DNA from 4 places in the Vibrio sp. JZG10 genome. Region 2 is predicted to be linked to each of the others. Evidence: predicted binding sites of a transcription regulator. Region 2 holds the regulator's gene; each other region holds the start of a gene.

Region 1 (4,964 bases), on a different contig from region 2:
CGAGCTTGTCTTTTGGTGTGTTTTTCACGAAACGGTAAGTATGAGTAGTAAAATCGACAACACCCTTTTCTCTGCCCATGAACACGCATTGGAACATGAGCCGTGTCCTAAATGTGGCAGTGAATTGATCCTCAAACATGGCAAACACGGTCCCTTTCTTGGCTGTAGCCACTACCCAAGCTGTGATTACATCAAAGCCCTGCATAACAATGATGGACACATCGTCAAAGAGCTTGGCGTTCCTTGTCCAGATTGTGGTAACGAGTTGGTATTACGCCAAGGGCGTTATGGCATGTTTGTTGGTTGCAGTAACTATCCGGCTTGCCATCATATTGAGTCGATTAATCAACCTGAGCCAGAAAAGCAGCCGCAAGAGAAACACGCGTGTCCTGAATGTGGTAAAGGTCATTTAGTTGAACGTAAGACGCGCTTTGGTAAAACTTTCTACGCATGTGATAACTACCCTAAATGCAAATTTGCAGTGAATGTCCCTCCGGTTAAAGGGAGATGCGAAGAATGTGGTTTTACGTTGTTGGTGGAGAAGAAACTCGCCAGTGGTGTGAAATTGCAATGTGCCAACCGTAAGTGCCAGCACACCCAACAAGGGTAAATACATCAAAGGAATTAAAAAGGGTCGCATCGTGCGACCCTTTGTGGTTTTTGGGGCTAGATTTTAGCGTTATGCTTGTTTCGCAAACTCGTGCACGGCTGGGAATGCCATTGGATCTAAGACATCCGCGAGAGCGCACAACCTACGGTGTAATTCTCCTGGGTAGTCACCACATACGTTGATGTGACCCATTTTTCGCCCTTCACGCTTCTCTTTGCCGTACCAATGGATGTGACAACCATCCATGGCGAGAAGCGCTTCTGGCAACGTATCTTCACCAAGAATATTCACCATCGAGGTTTCGCGAATCAGTTTGGTGCTGCCTAACGGCAAGCCGCATACGGCGCGCAGGTGGTTCTCGAACTGACAGGTTTCTGCACCTTGCTGTGTCCAGTGACCAGAGTTGTGCACTCGTGGGGCAATCTCATTCACTAACAGCGTGCCATCGACATCAAAGAATTCGAGCGCCAATACACCAACGTAATCTAGGCTATCTGCGACGGCCGTGAGCATCTGCTTGGCTTGGGCTTGCAGTTCTGGCGCATCAATTGCGGTGGATAAGCTCAGTACGCCATTGATGTGAACGTTTTCTGCTAGAGGGTAAACTTCAACGCAGCCATCTTTGCTTCGAGCACCAACTAGTGATACTTCGCGGTTAAAAGGAACAAACTCTTCAGCAACAATCGCTTGAGTTGGTGTTGCCGCGATGCACTCTGCCATCTCAGTCCAAATGTCGTCGACTTGAGAAGCTTCTTTTAAGCGCCATTGACCTTTACCATCGTAACCTCCCAATGCACTTTTCAGAACCATTGGCATACCAACGTGTTCAATTGCGCGCTCAAAGTCTTCACGAGTTTCAATCACGTAGTATTTCGCGTTGCGCACGCCAGCATCATCAAGCAGTGCTTTTTCAATACGGCGATCACCACCTGCTTTGATGGCTTGCGTACTTGGTAGGAACTTGCCGCTCGCTTCGCAAACCTTGAGCACGTCATGTGGAATATGCTCGAACTCGGCAGTAATCGCATCAACTTGCGTAATCGCATTTTCCAAGCCATGGCCAAGTACCTGTTGAGTTAAAGGATGAACGACATCACCGCTGCTGACATCGTAAGCTGAAATTTGAATATTCAATGGCGCACCAGCCAGAGACATCATGCGAGCCAACTGACCCGCACCAAGAACCAGTACATGCATCTGATTAATCCTCAGCTGGATTTGGGTTAGCCAGTACGGTTTCCGTCTGTTCATTGCGGAACGCTTCTACCTTCGCCATGATGCTTTCGTCATGAGTGCCTAGTATTTGCGCCGCTAGGATACCGGCGTTTGCTGCGCCCGCTTCGCCAATCGCTAACGTACCGACGGCAATGCCTTTTGGCATTTGTACAATAGATAGCAGAGAGTCCATGCCTTTTAGTGCGCGAGACTGAACTGGAACACCGAGTACAGGAATGCTAGTAAATGCAGCTGCCATACCTGGTAGGTGAGCTGCACCGCCTGCACCGGCGATGATCACTTTGATACCACGTTCTTTCGCGCTGCTGGCGTAGTCCGCCAGTAATTGAGGAGTTCGGTGTGCTGACACGACTTTTGTTTCGTAAGGTACGCCAAATTGGTCTAGCATGTCTGCTGCTAGTTTCATGGTTGGCCAATCGGATTTAGAACCCATGATGATACCGACTTTCATCTCAAACTCCTTCAAGCTGCAAAATTAGGTGAGCTGATAAATTTGTGCGCATTATACGGGGATTTTTATCTCAAGCAAACGTTTGCGTCTTGTTGTTGACGCTATTGATACATTTTATAAAAAAATTGCTTTAGTGTCTGAGAATGAATATTTGTACACTTAGTGAAAATAATACAGTAAGACAATCAGGAAGTAATCGGTGGATAACTTTGAACAAGTGCTCAACGCACTACAACAAGGCGAAGTGATTGCCTACCCAACAGAAGGGGTTTTTGGTGTCGGATGCGATCCAGATAACCCAGAAGCAATTCAAAAACTGCTGGAGCTCAAGCAGCGCCCGGTGGAAAAAGGGCTGATTCTGATCGCTGCAAGTTATGAGCAGCTCTTGCCGTATATTGATGAATCTCAACTGACTCGAGAACAATTAGCGACCGTTCATGCAACTTGGCCAGGTCCATACACTTGGATCATGCCTGCGAGCGATAAAGTCTCCAACTGGGTTTCAGGGCAGTTTGATTCAATTGCAGTTCGTGTGACTGATCATCCTTTGGTTCAAAAGATGTGTAATGCATTCGGAAAGCCGTTAACCTCTACCAGCGCGAATCTTTCCGGCTTGCCACCGTGTATGACCACGGAAGAAGTCGAAGAGCAATTGGGTGACAAGCTGGTGGTCATTCTTCGTGGTGAAACCAGCGGTCGTGATAAACCCAGCGAGATTCGTGACGCCAAGACTTCACAAATATTAAGACAGGGCTAACCCTGCTTGCCAGTCATCAACCGGTATCACGTAATAGGTAATAACGTATGTCAGCAATCGATAAGCACGCCGTAAAGCAGTTCCTGATGTCACTTCAGGACTCCATTTGTCAGCAGTTAGAACAAGAAGATGGAGAGGCCGTCTTTGTCGAGGATGCATGGCATCGTGAACCGGGCGAACGTCTTGGTGGCGGTGGGCGCTCACGTGTTATGCGTGATGGCCTTGTTTTCGAGCAAGGTGGGGTGAACTTCTCGCATGTAGAAGGGAAAGAAATGCCAGCATCTGCGACGGCACATCGTCCGGAGCTAGCGGGTCGCCGTTTTGAAGCGATGGGGGTCTCTTTGGTTATCCATCCCAAAAACCCTTACGTCCCAACTTCTCATGCGAATGTGCGTTTCTTTATCGCCGAGAAAGAGGGCGAAGAACCAATTTGGTGGTTTGGTGGTGGTTTCGACCTGACACCTTTCTATCCTTTCGAAGAAGATTGTCAGTCATGGCACGATACAGCTAAGGCAATCTGTGCCCCATTTGGTGAAGAAGTATATGCTGAACACAAAGCGTGGTGTGATAAGTACTTCTTCTTGCCACACCGAAATGAAACTCGTGGTGTTGGTGGTTTGTTCTTTGATGATTTGAATCACTGGGAGTTTGATAAGTGTTTTGATTACATCAAAGCGGTGGGTGAAGGCTATTACCAAGCTTATTTGCCGATCGTGTCTCGTCGTAAAGACATCGAATATGGCGAGCGCGAACGTGAATTCCAACTTTACCGTCGTGGTCGTTATGTTGAGTTCAACTTAGTGTACGACCGTGGCACTTTATTCGGTTTACAAAGTGGTGGGCGTACCGAGTCGATTCTGATGTCGATGCCGCCGTTAGCGCGATGGGAGTACCGCTACGAACCAGAAGCAGGAACGCCTGAAGCCGAACTTTACGATCGATACCTGAAACCACGCGAATGGTAAGCACGGAATCTCCTTTTCTATATAGATAGATAGTGATAGGGTCATCCGTAATCAGATGGCCCTGTTTTCTCTATATCTAAGTAAGGAATAAAGGTAAGGAAATGACCCTGCAAATCGATCGTTACGCCGTGTTTGGTAACCCTATCGGGCACAGCAAGTCGCCATTTATCCATACACTCTTTGCTCGTCAAACTAATCAGTCCCTAACATACACCGCAGAATGTGCGCCTGTGGGTGGATTTATCGAAGCGGCGAAAGCATTTTTTGCTGACGGCGGCAAAGGCTGTAACGTGACCTTGCCTTTTAAAGAAGATGCCTATCAATTTGCCAGCCGTTTGACCGAGCGTGCTCAGCTTGCTGGAGCAGTGAATACACTTAAGAAGCTTGATGATGGTGAAATCATTGGTGATAACACTGATGGTGCAGGCTTAGTGCAGGACTTGTTGCAACATCAAGTCGTTTTAGAAGGCGCACGCATCCTTATCATAGGTGCTGGTGGTGCCGCTCGAGGAGTGATTAAACCATTGCTCGATCAAAAACCAACATCTCTAACGATAACTAATCGTACATTTTCCAAAGCCGAAGAATTGGCAGAATTGTTTTCTGCATATGGCCCTGTTACAGCAAAAGAGATGAATACCATTGCTGAAGAGTACGACGTCGTAATCAACTCCACGTCTGCATCATTGAGTGGTGAGTTACCTGCAATCTCTTCTTCGGTATTTGCCACCAATAGTACAAGCTACGACATGATGTATGGCAAAGGTGATACCACATTTAACCAATGGGCTAAGCAACACGGTGCGGCACATGCTTATGATGGTTTAGGTATGTTAGTTGGCCAAGCTGCTGAGAGTTTTATGTTATGGCGCGGTCTTCGTCCTGGAGCTAAACAGATTTTGCGTGAATTAAGAAAGAACCTTGAAGGTCAATAAGCGATGAATC
Region 2 (4,964 bases):
ATGGTTGAAGCAAAGTAGTACTATCTTGAAACCACAAAAAAGGAGAGCCGAAGCTCTCCTTTTTCTTTTTTAAGACTTAGGTTTGTTCAGTTTAATCACCAGCAAACATATAGCCTTCGCCGTGCACCGTCACAAAAATTTGTGGGTTCTTTGGATCAAACTCCATTTTTGCGCGCATACGTCGAATAAGAACATCAATAGTACGATCATTGGGAGCATCAACTCGGTGGCTGATCATATTCAAAATACGCTCGCGACTTAACACCTGGTTAGGGTAAGACGATAACGCCACCAAAAGTTCGTATTCTGCTTTGGTCAATTTTACGGGTTCGCCGTTACGGCTCAGCGCACGACGTTGAATGTCGAATGTCCACTCTCCAAAACGTACAATATGTTCTTCACTGGTTTCGTTCGCTTTCGCGCTACCGCTACGCGCTGCTGAAATACGCCACAGCAAGTTTTTAACGCGAACCAACAATTCCCTCAGTTCAAAAGGTTTTGTCACATAATCGTCAGCGCCCATTTCTAGGCCTACGATTTTATCAATGCTATCCGTGCGTCCTGTTACTAATATGATACCAATATCCGATTGGCTACGTAATTCACGAGTAAGCATCAGGCCGTCTTCACCCGGCAGGTTGATATCCAGCATGATTAGGTCTACATCACCCGCTTGCAGGACCTCACGCATTTCTGCGCCACTCTCTGCTTCGCTGACTTGGTAACCCTCATTTTGGAAATATCCCGCAAGCTTACTACGAGTTACAACATCATCTTCTACGACTAATACGTGATAGCTCATTTACACCACTTTTCTGTCTTCTTATTATCCAAGACGTATTCTATTCATAACTAGTAACATTTCTAGTCATAGATACATTAAAAAGCAAGATTTAGCGTTTTTATTGATTCAAAACAAGCTTACCCATCGCTATTAATAAACGTTAATTTTTGACCATAAAACATAATAATTATAGTTACTGCTATTCATTTTAATTGATTACACTTAGGGGATATCCCTAATTGACTTTGTGATGCACAACTTGAAGCATCATTCAGGAGCCCAAGATGCAAGAAGTGAAAGCTTTTAATGAAAAACGCGCTGAAATTTACTGGTGGTTTTCGAGCTTGTTCGCAAAAGAGCTAACAGAGAAAGAGCTGGAAGCCTACCACAGTGTTGAAATTCGCAGTTTTCTAGCAGGTTTAGGTGAAAATGAGTCGCTGAAACCAGCCGTTGATAGCCTAGTTGATGCGCTAAACCGATTGCAAGATCGTGAAGACGCTCAATTGGAGCTTGCTGCTGACTTTTGTGAACTGTTTTTGAAGACAGAAAAATACGGCGCTCTTCCTTACGCATCGATGTACATCGGTGAATCAGGTTTGCTGAATGACAAGCCCGCCGAGGAAATGGAAAAGTTGATGGCAGAATTTGGCGTTCAAGTAGATGAAAATCTAAAAGAGCCAGCGGACCACTTAGCCGTTGAACTAGACTTTCTCGGCAACATGATCATCCGCTCAAACGAACTTGAGCAAGAAAAACACATGGAAGAAGCCTTCGTTAAACAAAACGACTTTATCCAGCAACAGTTGATGTCTTGGTTACCTCAGTTTGCAGACAAATGTAAACAATTCGACGAATTTGGGTTCTACTCGAGCGTCGCGAAACTATTAGTTGCATTTTGTAAACTAGACAGCGCTTACCTTCTTGGTGAATAATTGCCGCCTATTTTTAAGGAGCCCGCCTATCGGGCTTCCTGTATACCTGAAATAACTGAATGTAAGTAAGTTGGGTATATTATTCGTTTGCCTTAACTTAGCTCAAAGACGCTTGGTTATTTAGCAGTCAAAATGTGACTTCAAATACACAAATCTCTTGCTGAAAACATTGCTAGTCAGTCCACATAGGGCTAAAATGTGAGCGCAAACGATTAAATATGATTTATATGTAAACCGCTGAAATATAGCGGTTTTTGTGTTTTTTAACAGGTTGATGGCAATTTCTAATCAGATAGAAAAAAGATAAAATTCATCGACCGATGCTGCTACGTACCCTTTTGTCGTGCTTGGACCAACCGCTGCCGAAACACTTAGCGCCAACCTTAGATTGCTGGGTGTAAACCATTAGAGCATCAGGTACATCCAACACGACATATTTCAGTAGCTCGATACAGGACACCATTTATGGCCACTATAAAAGACGTTGCTCGCTTAGCCGGCGTTTCCACTACGACAGTTTCGCACGTTATCAATAAAACGCGTTTCGTTGCAGAAGCAACGCAAGAAAAAGTAATGAAAGCCGTGGACGAGTTGAATTACGCGCCAAGTGCTGTTGCACGCAGCCTAAAGTGCAACTCAACTCGTACGATTGGCATGTTAGTAACGCAGTCAACCAACCTATTCTTCTCAGAAGTGATTGACGGGGTTGAGAGCTACTGTTACCGCCAAGGCTACACTCTGATTCTGTGTAATACGGGTGGGATTTACGAAAAACAACGCGATTACATCCGTATGCTGGCTGAAAAACGTGTTGATGGCATCCTAGTGATGTGTTCTGACTTAACCGAAGAGCTTAAAGAGATGCTTGACCGTCATGCCGACATTCCTAAAGTGGTCATGGATTGGGGTCCAGAAAGCTCACAAGCGGACAAGATCATGGATAACTCAGAAGAAGGTGGCTACATCGCAACCAAACATCTGATCGACAATGGCCATACTGATATTGCTTGTCTAAGCGGTCACTTTGAAAAACTTGCTTGCCAAGAGCGCATTGCAGGTTTCCGTCGCGCGATGAGCGAAGCAAACCTAACTGTAAATGAAGATTGGATCCTTGAAGGTAACTTTGAATGTGATACGGCCGTATTAGTCGCAGATAAAATTACAGCAATGGACAAACGTCCGACAGCGGTATTCTGCTTTAACGACACAATGGCTCTGGGCCTAATGAGCCGCCTACAACAAAACGGCATCAAAGTTCCTGATGATATTTCAGTGATCGGCTACGACAACATCGAGCTTGCGGAATACTTCTCTCCACCGTTAACAACTATCCACCAACCTAAACGTCGTGTGGGTAAAAATGCGTTCGAGATCCTACTTGAGCGAATCAAAGATAAAGAACACGAAAAGCGAATTTTCGAAATGCGACCTGAGCTTGTAATTCGAAACACCGTGAAGAAAATGAACTAAAATTCGCCAAATATAACGATGTCAAATAAGCGCTCTAAAAGGGCGCTTATTTTTTATCTCTAAATAACTTTTCCCTGACTTAGGTTTGTTAGACAAAAAGCCTCGAATCTCTAAGTCTCTGTTTTATATGTAGGTAAATCACACTCCCTCACAACCTCGAGATCATCCCGCCTTATTCTCAAATATGCACAAACATGCGCTTGTCGACACTTTTTATTGAACCAAAATCACACTTTTACGGGTAAAACGTGATGTTAATTCAATATACGAAGTATGCTCACTCTGTCACGCACAGGGCAAACCATTCGAAAGGGTGGGACGCAAAGCCTCCGGCCTGAACCATAGTACTATATGGAAGGTAGCGGGGTTACCGATGGCAAGTGTGCAAGCGATGACTTTACCCTGTAATGACATTGCTTTTGCGCATGTTTGCTACTCTCTCGGACCTGACTTTTGGTGGCGTAATATTAATTACACCGAGATAACAAAACATGGATAAACCGATACTCAAAGACTCTATGAAGCTATTTGAGGCACTTGGTAATATCAAGTCGCGCTCAATGTTTGGTGGCTTCGGACTATTCGCTGATGAAACAATGTTTGCACTAGTTGTAAATAATCAGCTTCATATAAGAGCAGACCAACAAACTTCATCTGACTTCGAGAAACAAGGGCTAAAGCCTTACGTTTATAAAAAACGTGGCTTCCCAGTCGTTACAAAGTACTACGCAATTTCCAACGATTTATGGGAGTCTAGCGAACGCTTAATCGAAGTAGCTAACCAATCGTTGAAAAAGGCAAAGCTTGAAAAAGAACAGCAGGCAACTACAAAGCCTAATCGCTTAAAAGATTTGCCTAACTTACGACTGGCGACTGAACGCATGCTGAAAAAAGCAGGCATTGAGTCAGTAGAAAAACTGGAAGAGGAAGGTGCACTTAACGCTTATAAAGCGATAAGAGATACGCACTCTGCAACCGTCAACATTGAGCTGTTATGGGCACTAGAAGGGGCTATTAACGGTACTCATTGGAGCGTTGTACCTCAAGCTCGCCGAGATGAGTTGATGAACGGCCTCCAATAAAAGTCGGCCTTAAAAACTATCTTGTAAAACCGCAGTCTAATCTGCGGTTTTTTTGTGAAATTTTTTCGACTTTCCTTCTGTCTTATTACATATATCCCAAATTGGAATCATAAATATGAATAAGAAACTGATATTAGGCCTAATACTGGTCGCGATCATTATCTTTTTAGGCGTTAACTTTAGTCAGTATTTAACGTTGGAAAATGCAAAAGCCCAACAAGAAGCGCTGACCACATACATCGATCAGAACTTTGTTTTTTCGGCAGCTATTTACTTTTTTGCCTACATTGCAATTACCGCTTTTTCTATTCCTGGTGCTGCTGTGGTTACATTACTTGGTGCGGCTCTATTTGGTTTTTGGACGAGCTTATTACTGGTTTCTTTCGCCAGTACTGTGGGTGCAACGCTAGCATTTTTAAGCAGCCGATATTTGCTGCGTGACTGGGTACAAAACAAGTTCGGCAATAAGTTAATCGCAATTAACCAAGGTGTCGAAAAGGACGGTGCATTTTATCTATTTTCCTTGCGTCTCATTCCGGTATTCCCTTTCTTTCTTATCAACTTGTTGATGGGCTTAACGCCAATGTCTGTAGGTCGATTTTACCTTACTAGCCAAGTAGGTATGTTGCCAGGCACTGCAGTTTACTTAAACGCCGGTACTCAGCTAGCAACAATTGAAAGCCTGTCAGGCATTAT
Region 3 (4,964 bases), on a different contig from region 2:
AGACATCAAGGCGGCGATGCGCAAGAATAAACTTCACTCCGTATGTGAGGAAGCATCTTGCCCTAACCTAGCGGAATGTTTTAACCACGGTACAGCTACCTTCATGATCCTAGGTGCCATTTGTACTCGTCGTTGTCCTTTCTGTGACGTTGCTCATGGCCGCCCATTACCACCGGAAGCAGAAGAGCCTCAAAAACTGGCGAAAACCATCGCCGATATGAAGCTGAAATACGTAGTAATCACTTCTGTAGACCGTGACGATCTGCGTGATGGTGGTGCACAGCACTTTGCCGATTGTAACCGCGAGATCCGTGCGTTGAACCCTCATATTAAGATTGAAACTCTGGTTCCTGACTTCCGTGGTCGTATGGACGTAGCGCTTGATCTAATGAAAGATAACCCGCCAGATGTCTTCAACCACAACCTAGAAACAGCGCCACGTCTTTACCGTAAAGCTCGCCCAGGTGCAAACTACAAGTGGTCGCTGGAGCTTCTTAAGAAGTTCAAAGAGCAGCATCCAGATGTACCGACCAAATCTGGTTTGATGATGGGTCTTGGTGAAACCAAAGAAGAAATCATCGAAGTACTGAAAGATCTACGCGCACACGGCGTAACGATGCTGACTCTAGGTCAGTACCTAGCGCCAAGCCGTCACCACTTGCCAGTAGAGCGTTACGTTCCGCCATCAGAGTTTGACGAGCTAAAAGAAGTTGCACTAGAGCTTGGCTTCACGCACGCAGCGTGTGGTCCATTTGTTCGCTCTTCTTACCATGCCGATATGCAGGCTCAAGGCATCGAGATTAAATAAGCACTCGCTTATTTTGAAGAGAAAAGGTTGGCTCAGTGCCAACCTTTTTTGTATCAGTCAAATGGTGATAAAAAGCCATTCTACCTCCGTCATTCTGAACAGCGAGGAACGAGCGTGATTGAGAATCAGTTTCCAACGTACTGATGATTTTTTGGGGAAACGCTGAGTAAAAGAGTGTGCCTCAACAAGATTCCTGATCTCGCCTAGGCTCGTCGGAATGACGCGGTTTGGATATATTGAAAGGGACAGTGTTGGTAGCCATCTCCTTATCACACACTCTTCGCTATATCTCATTCAAAACGCCAGACAAACAAAAAGGCCCTCAATTGAGGACCTTTAGTATATCAATGTTCAAAATAGACGAGTCGAGTTCTAGGAGAACACACGGCGTTTGCGCGAGCAAATGAGTATGTTCGACACCGAAATCGACTCATTCTATGAAGAACAGTTAGGCGTAAACCGGTAGACGCTTACAAATTTCGAGCACTTTCTGTTTAGTCGCTTCGATAACTTCTTCGTTGCCGATGTTATCTAGAACGTCACACATCCAGTTTGCTAGCTCTTTTGCATCTTCTTCAGTGAAGCCACGGCGAGTGATCGCTGGCGTACCTACACGGATACCAGACGTTACGAATGGGCTGCGTGGGTCATTTGGTACCGAGTTTTTGTTCACTGTGATGTTTGCTGCACCTAGTGCCGCGTCTGCGTCTTTACCAGTGATGTCTTTGTCGATCAGGTCCACAAGGAACAAATGGTTTTCTGTGCCGTTAGATACGATTTTGTAGCCACGCTCTTGGAATTGACCAACCATTGCTTTTGCGTTTTTCACTACGCGAGCTTGGTAAGCTTTGAACTCTGGCTCCATCGCTTCTTTGAACGCTACTGCTTTACCGGCGATAACGTGCATTAGAGGGCCACCTTGACCACCAGGGAACACTGCTGAGTTCAATTTCTTGTACATATCTTCGCCAGCATTTGACAAGATAAGACCACCGCGAGGACCTGCTAGTGTTTTGTGCGTCGTTGTTGTTACCACGTGAGCGTATGGAACAGGTGTTGGGTATTCGCCTGCTGCGATAAGACCCGCTACGTGCGCCATATCAACGAAAAGGTAAGCATCTACTTTGTCCGCGATTTCACGCATGCGCTTCCAATCAACGATTTGCGAGTAAGCAGAGAAACCACCGATGATCATCTTAGGCTTGTGCTCAAGCGCTAGCTGTTCCATCTCGTCGTAGTTAATTTGACCCGCTTCATCGATACCGTAAGGGATAACGTTGTAGTGCTTACCAGAGAAGTTAACTGGAGAACCGTGAGTCAGGTGACCACCGTGCGCTAGGCTCATGCCTAGAACTGTATCGCCTGGGTTAAGAAGCGCCATGTAAACCGCGCTGTTTGCTTGAGAACCTGAGTGAGGCTGTACGTTCGCGTATTCACAACCGAACAGTTTGCATGCACGGTCGATAGCAAGTTGTTCCGCTTTATCTACGTACTCACAACCGCCATAGTAACGCTTGCCTGGGTAGCCTTCAGCGTATTTGTTCGTTAGCTGAGAACCTTGCGCTTCCATTACACGTGGGCTTGTGTAGTTTTCAGAAGCGATAAGTTCAATGTGTTCTTCCTGGCGAAGAGTTTCTTCCTGGATAGCTGCGAACAGTTCCGCATCGTAATCTGCGATGTTCATATCACGCTTAAGCATCTGTATCTCCTGACTCAGATTAGTACTGAAAGTTGCAAAAAAACTGTTGAATGACCCTACGCAAACGTTTTCGTCACCCTAATGGCGCGCATTCTACATAATTTGATCTGGGTCATAAAGAGAAATTTACAATTTTTCTCATGCAGTTTTTTCATGATGGCAAGCAATCTGTATCACGCCCGCATTGCAATTGCATAACGACGATCTATTGCCTGTCAATTTTGTGCTTTACACCCTGTAAAACAGCAATTACATAGGTTTACCGTAAATTTTACCCTCTAGCTACCGAAAAGATCATCTTTTTACTACTATGCACGCCTTATTTATCACTAATGACTGCAACATTGATGGAAAAACACTCATTAAAAGAAGACTGGATAGCGATTCTCACGGGTACTTTTTTGGTAGCTCAAGGCGTTTTCTTTCTCCAATCCGCAAACCTCCTAACAGGGGGGACGACAGGATTGGCTCTGCTTATTAGCCAATTTACACCTTTTACGTTTGGTGTGCTGTACTTTTTAGCAAACAGTCCCTTTTACTTGCTAGCATGGAAACGCTTCGGCCGTCATTTCGCCATTAATAGTGCCATTTCTGGCGCTTTGGTTTCTATCTTTGCCGATCATCTTTATTTGCTAATCTCGCTCGAATCGGTAAATGAAGTTTATTGTGCCGTCGCAGGTGGGCTTTTAATGGGACTCGGTATGCTGATCTTGTTCCGACATCGCTCCAGCTTAGGTGGCTTTAACGTGCTGTGTTTATTTATTCAGGACAAATTTGGCATTTCAGTTGGCAAAAGCCAAATGGCAATCGATGCGTGCATCCTGTTTGCGTCATTCTTCTTTGTCACTCCAGAAGTAATTGGTCTTTCGATTTTGGGCGCGTTTGCACTGAATGTCGTGTTAGCGATGAACCACAAGCCTCATCGCTATTCCGTGACCTACGGTTCATAAACTTTTGATGATAATTGGAGCGCAATTTATAAGATTTCGCGCTCCAATCGCTATATAATATTTCGCTATTTCCAAATAACGCGGTGCGGTATGCGCGATTTTTTGCAACAAGCCAAACAAACTCACAGTTGTATTGCGATTGGCGAGTTGGTCTATAACCCGAAGACACAAACTCTTCATCAAGACACTGTCGCGATTGATCTCGAACCTCGTACCATTGAGTTATTAGAGCTGCTGCTAACAAGCGTGGGACATCCGCTCTCTGCCGATACCATTATCGAAACCATTTGGCAGAGCAAATTCATCTCTAAGAATGTACTCACTAACCGCATTAGCACCTTACGTGCGCTGCTACAACAGCATCTCCCCGAGTACGATGCGACTAAGCTCTTGGTCACTTATCCTCGCAAAGGTTACTTTCTAAACCCAGCGAATATCCGTTTAGTGCCACCAGCGAAAAACCATCGACGTGCTATTACAGCTCAAGTTGCGAACCGTAAGAACATCAAGCTGATTTTGGCTTATAGCTTATGTGCCGTACTTGTGGTTTGTAGCGTGACGCTCGCAAGCTTGTTATGGCAACGCCAAGAGATTTCAACGCAGCAAACACGTCATCAGTTACTTATCCCCAAAGTCGAGTTGCTGCTCAACCGTGTCGATGCGATTGGCTCCCAAGCAAGAAAATATCGCATACTGGTCAAAGCCATCTTGCTGCAACAACAGGTCGAATATCCATACACCGACATCGCCAACCAAGACGCTCCCAGTTACTTTCTTGATCCTATCGGTCATACGCCGTATTTCCCTGGCGCGCGAAACATGCAGACCAGTGATTACGAACTCAACATAGAGTTAAAAGACGGCGCAGAGCAAGGCACCTTTAAAGCTCAGATGAACCTTATTTATCCTGCGACAGGGAAACTGGCGTTTCGCAACGAATACACACTGCGCTTATCCGACCTACAATCGGATATCTTCCAAATTCACTCAGATGTCGCGCAATACTTCAACTTGCCTGCACCTTCGGCAAGCACATGGCAACTGTCAGACGTTCACCAAAAAATGCTGTTTGAGAATGTCTTTTCTAACCAACCTCTACAACAAGCTGATGAGTTTGCAGCTATCACAACCGCAAGGCATCTCGCTTTGTACGAGCAAGAACCTCAAAAGCTGGAGGCGTATTTGACACAAGTGCAGTCGTCGTTCGATGTTTTGCCAGATGAGCTAAGCCTCTGGTTGGGCGTATTGCATTTCAAACTAGGCAACCTAGACCGAGCAAAAGTTCTGCTGACCACTCCAGATGGCGACTCACGTATTCAAAACGCGCTGATTTATACGTTTGTGTCTCACATCGCTTATAAACAAAACAAACTCGAACAGTTCCGTCTCAACTACATGGAATCACTGGTGGCACTGCTGCGCGTTTTGCCTTCCGAGACATTGTTTGAACGTCTTTCTCAATCTGAATCGAAAGAGACTTGCCTTCAACCATGGAAAACGTTGCATG
Region 4 (4,964 bases), on a different contig from region 2:
CTGGCAAAAGTCGCGAAACGAAAAGGGCTCGTTTACCCACCACTCGATGAAGAAGGTCAAATCATCGCCGATGACGCGTGGTGGCAAGAGATGCAAAGCAAGTAACAGACTTTCGTCATCCTGAACAGCGACGAAGGAGCGTGATTTAGGATCTAATTCCCGAGAGTGCTGATGCTGATAGTGTTAACTTCAACGACATACTTGTTGGAAATAGATTCCTGATGTCGCTAGGCTCCTCGGAATGACAGGTTATAAGTCAAATCATGACACTAACTAAAGCATGACTATTTTTTCCTGTACAAAAACACAGCTCCATGGTTAACATACTGCTATGTTAACCATTTTCTTGAGCCCTCTATGTCCGCCCAAATGTTATCTGCCGTCCCATTAACCTCCCTTTCTGGGGTTGGCGCGAAAGTCGCAGAAAAACTCGCCAAAGTTGGCTTACATAGCGTTCAAGATTTGCTGTTTCACCTTCCGTTACGATACGAAGATCGTACCCGTATTTACCCTATTGCCAAACTGCATGCTGGCCTTTGGGCGGCCGTGCAAGGCAAGGTCATGGCAGTCGATACCATCTTCGGTAAGCGCAAAATGTTAACGGTAAAAATCAGCGACGGTAATGGCACTATCACGCTGCGCTTTTTCAACTTTACCGCGGCCATGAAGAACAATTTCACACAAGGTAAGTTAGTACATGCTTACGGTGAAATTAAGCGCGGTGGCATGGGCTTGGAAATTGTTCATCCTGACTACAAGTTTTACGTCAGCGATCAAAAGCCCGATGTAGAACAGAGCTTAACCCCTGTTTATCCCACTACAGATGGTTTACGCCAAATCACATTGCGCAACCTTACCGAACAAGCTTTAGCGCTGCTTGATAAAACCGCAGTGCAGGAATTACTTCCAGCCGGGCTGTATAACCATCAAATCACGATGTCGCAAGCGCTGCACACCATTCATCGCCCACCACCAACCATTAATTTAGATGAGTTTGACGAAGGCAAACATCCTGCTCAAATCCGCTTGATCATGGAAGAGTTGCTCGCACAAAACTTATCGATGCTGGCGGTGCGTAGCAAAGGCCAGAAGGATTCAGCGTTACCTCTCGGTCCTTGCAATAAACTAAAAACGCAGCTTTTAGCCCAACTGCCTTTCTCTCCTACGAACGCTCAAACCCGAGTAGTACAAGAGATTGAAACCGATTTAGAAAAACCCCACCCAATGATGCGCCTAGTGCAAGGTGATGTGGGATCGGGGAAGACGTTGGTTGCCGCTCTGGCCGCCGTTCGTGCCATTGAGCACGGCTATCAGGTGGCACTCATGGCACCAACCGAACTATTGGCTGAGCAACACGCGATCAACTTCGCCAACTGGTTTGAAACAATGGACATTCAAGTCGGTTGGTTAGCGGGCAAACTCAAAGGTAAGGCAAAGGAAGCCGAGCTGGCTCGCATTGCCAGTGGTGAAGCACAAATGGTAGTGGGTACTCACGCGCTATTCCAAGAGCACGTTGAATTTCATCACCTTGCTTTGGTCATCATTGATGAACAGCACCGCTTCGGTGTCCATCAGCGATTAGAGTTACGTGAAAAAGGCGCAAAACAAGGCGCCTACCCACATCAGTTGATCATGACGGCAACGCCTATTCCTCGCACGTTAGCGATGACCGCATACGCTGACCTGGAAACTTCCGTGATTGACGAACTGCCTCCGGGTCGAACGCCGATTCAAACCGTCGCCATTCCTGACACAAAACGTGACGACATCGTCGAGCGTGTCCGAAATGCCTGTTTAAACGAAGGTAAGCAGGCATATTGGGTGTGTACTCTGATTGATGAGTCGGAAGTATTAGAAGCACAAGCCGCGGCTGATACCGCTGAAGAGCTTCAACGTAAGCTACCGGACGTAAAAATTGGTCTAGTACACGGCCGAATGAAGCCGGCAGAGAAACAAGCGGTGATGCAAGATTTCAAAGACAATAAGCTACATTTGCTGGTCGCAACGACCGTGATAGAAGTGGGCGTAGACGTGCCAAACTCTAGCTTGATGATCATCGAAAACCCCGAACGTCTCGGTTTAGCACAATTACACCAGCTAAGAGGTCGCGTGGGCCGAGGTTCCGTTGCTAGCCATTGTGTGCTGCTTTACCACTCTCCACTGTCGAAAACTGCGCAAAAACGTCTCGGAGTACTGCGTGAAAGTAACGATGGTTTCGTCATTGCACAAAAAGACTTAGAGATTCGTGGCCCAGGCGAACTATTGGGTACAAAACAGACTGGTCTTGCTGATTTCAAAATCGCAGACTTAGTTCGAGATCAACGTCTGATTCCCGAAGTTCAGCGTATTGCGCGTCATATTCATGACAATTACCCGACTAATGCAACAGCGATTATCGATCGCTGGTTGGGTGAGCGGGATATTTACTCCAAAGCGTAATGATTGAAAGCGAGCCAAATGGCTCGTTTTTTAATACGCTAAAAACCAAAGCAATCGTTTGCTTTTTAGGTAAATCTCTCTATAATCGCGCACAAATTTTTAAGTGTGTTGCATCACACTCCACCAACCTGAGTTGACTCTGATTAACAGCAATCACAGGTAACGACGTCAACTCCACCCTGCTCTCCCATTCAGCGAGATCTGGGAATATATTGCGACTAGCGAGACAAACAATGACAACTTCAAACCGATCTTCGGAACTGGTCTATCAACTCAATGATCGACCACCTTTGCCTCAAACCATTTTTGCCGCACTTCAGCACTTATTGGCGATGTTCGTCGCGGTTATCACTCCGTCACTGATCATCTGTCAGTCTTTGGGTGTACCAGCAGACCAAACGAATACCATCATCAGCATGTCTTTATTTGCGTCAGGCGTGTCTTCGTTTATTCAAATTCGCACCTTTGGCCCAATTGGCTCTGGTTTACTCTCTGTTCAAGGCACCAGCTTTAACTTTTTAGGTCCTATTATTGGTGCAGGCCTATCGCTGAAAGCAGGTGGAGCAGACATCAGCACCATGATGGCAGCCATTTTTGGTACGATTTTAGTGGCATCATTTGCAGAGATTTTCCTATCTCGCGTATTAGAGCATGCCCGTCGCATTATCACTCCGCTCGTTTCAGGCATTGTCGTCACTCTTATCGGCCTCACACTGATTCAGGTCGGCTTAGTATCAATGGGCGGTGGCTACGCAGCATTAAATGAGGGAACCTTCGGCAGCTTAGACAAACTTGCTCTGGCTGGGACGGTACTTGGATTAATTGTGATTTTAAACCGCTCTAAAAACCCATACACCCGTGTGGCTTCGATTGTGATTGCGATGCTGGTAGGCTATATCATGGCGTATTTTATGGGGATGGTAGATACTTCTCAGCTAGGCACAACCGAGATCGTAGCACTACCGGTACCAATGCAATATGGCTTATCGTTTGACTGGTCTCTGTTCATTCCGCTGGTACTGATTTTCTTTATTACCGCACTAGAAGCCATCGGCGATATTACCGCCACATCCGAAGTGTCTGGCGAGCCAGTCAAAGGCCCTGTGTACATGAAACGCATTAAGGGTGGTGTGTTAGCAGACGGCTTAAACTCTGCAATCGCAGCCGTGTTTAACAGTTTCCCGAACTCCACCTTTAGCCAGAATAACGGCATCATCATGCTAACAGGGGTTGCGAGCCGTTACGTGGGTTACTTTATTTCTGGCATGTTAGTGATTCTTGGCTTGTTTCCTGGTGTCGCTAGCTTTGTTCAGCTGATTCCTGAGCCAGTACTTGGCGGCGCAACGATTGTCATGTTTGGTACGATTGCTGCCGCTGGTGTGCGTATTATCTCTCGTGTTGAGCTCGATCGCCGCGCAATTCTGATCATGGCCTTATCCTTCTCAATGGGGCTTGGTATCGCGCAAAAACCAGAGATTCTGCAATTCATGCCAGAATTTATTAAGAGTATTTTCTCCACTGGCGTTGCTGCAGGTGGTATCACAGCGATCATCTTAAACCTACTTCTGCCAGAGAAACTGGAAGACGAAGATGAACTTCCTCAAGAAGTGAAAGAGTCTTAATAAGATTGTAGAGAAAAGCAAAGCCCAACCTGTTTAGGTTGGGCTTTTTGTTTTAAATGGTACAGTCACCGACTTACTTGGTAGGAAAGCTGATTTGAGCGATTAAACCGCCTTCACTGCGATTACGCATCACCACAGAGCCTGAATGCTGGCTGATTATACGCTTCACAATCGCCAACCCGAGCCCAGTGCCTTCACTGCCGCGAGCTGTGTCACCACGCGTAAAGGGTTCAAATAATTTTGCGATTTGAGAATGCTCGATACCCGGTCCGTTGTCTTCTACCGATATCCACACTAGCTGCTTATCTGCTGTCACACCGGTACTGATTTTGACCCAGCCATTGCCGTAACGCAGTGCATTGACAACTAAATTACTGATCGCCCGTTTAATCGCAATGGCGCTTCCTTTAGCTGGTGGCAGGTTAGGATTAAGATCCGTTTCAATTTCAGCCTCATAGCCACCTTCAGAACTGGCGACGTCACTGGCAATCGTACTGATATCAACCGCTTCAAACGATTCTTTGTTCACCGGTTTGAGGTAGTCCATAAACTGACTAATGATCTCATTACACTCTTCCGTATCGCTAATGATCCCTTCAGCAAGGTAGCTGTCCTCGGGAGACATCATTTCTGTCGCTAAGCGAATGCGCGTCAGCGGTGTTCGCAAGTCATGGCTAATCCCCGCCATTAATAGGGCGCGATCTTCTTCGAGCTCCTGAATGCCTTTGGACATTTGATTAAACGCTCGGGTTACAGAGCGAATCTCCGATGCGCCTTTTTCTGCCAACGGTAGCGGGATTTCACCTCGACCGACGTCTTTCGCGGCTCTCTCTAAAGCCAAAAGTGGGCGGTTTTGTAAACGAATAAACAACCAACCACCAGCAATGATCAGCAGCGCCATAA

What was found. Region 2 encodes PurR, which represses purine synthesis genes. Its sites were predicted from a motif close to TNANGNAAACGTTTNCNTNA; they were not measured.
Region 1: the regulator PurR is predicted to act here: its motif matches at 2,368-2,387, upstream of purE (5-(carboxyamino)imidazole ribonucleotide mutase).
Region 3: the regulator PurR is predicted to act here: its motif matches at 2,564-2,583, upstream of glyA (serine hydroxymethyltransferase).
Region 4: the regulator PurR is predicted to act here: its motif matches at 2,486-2,505, upstream of ACWYVB_RS13380 (uracil-xanthine permease family protein).

The regions. Positions count from the first base shown of each region.
Region 1 is NZ_JBSUGE010000017.1:1,001-5,964, reverse strand. Features, by position in the region: gene ACWYVB_RS18090 (DNA topoisomerase family protein) at 41-610, shown strand; gene ACWYVB_RS18085 (5-(carboxyamino)imidazole ribonucleotide synthase) at 680-1,807, opposite strand; gene purE (5-(carboxyamino)imidazole ribonucleotide mutase) at 1,812-2,297, opposite strand; gene ACWYVB_RS18075 (L-threonylcarbamoyladenylate synthase) at 2,497-3,054, shown strand; gene hemF (oxygen-dependent coproporphyrinogen oxidase) at 3,102-4,019, shown strand; gene aroE (shikimate dehydrogenase) at 4,121-4,954, shown strand; gene ACWYVB_RS18060 (DUF1488 family protein) at 4,958-4,964, shown strand, end outside.
Region 2 is NZ_JBSUGE010000001.1:561,772-566,735, forward strand. Features, by position in the region: gene elyC (envelope biogenesis factor ElyC) at 1-18, shown strand, start outside; gene torR (two-component system response regulator TorR) at 92-802, opposite strand; gene torD (molecular chaperone TorD) at 1,069-1,716, shown strand; gene purR (HTH-type transcriptional repressor PurR) at 2,182-3,186, shown strand; cyclic di-GMP riboswitch class I at 3,472-3,561, shown strand; gene ACWYVB_RS02565 (TfoX/Sxy family DNA transformation protein) at 3,678-4,268, shown strand; gene ACWYVB_RS02570 (TVP38/TMEM64 family protein) at 4,384-4,964, shown strand, end outside.
Region 3 is NZ_JBSUGE010000015.1:156,921-161,884, reverse strand. Features, by position in the region: gene lipA (lipoyl synthase) at 1-808, shown strand, start outside; gene glyA (serine hydroxymethyltransferase) at 1,257-2,507, opposite strand; gene ACWYVB_RS17280 (YitT family protein) at 2,855-3,457, shown strand; gene ACWYVB_RS17275 (winged helix-turn-helix domain-containing protein) at 3,548-4,964, shown strand, end outside.
Region 4 is NZ_JBSUGE010000011.1:128,157-133,120, reverse strand. Features, by position in the region: gene trmH (tRNA (guanosine(18)-2'-O)-methyltransferase TrmH) at 1-105, shown strand, start outside; gene recG (ATP-dependent DNA helicase RecG) at 358-2,439, shown strand; gene ACWYVB_RS13380 (uracil-xanthine permease family protein) at 2,673-4,061, shown strand; gene envZ (two-component system sensor histidine kinase EnvZ) at 4,135-4,964, opposite strand, start outside.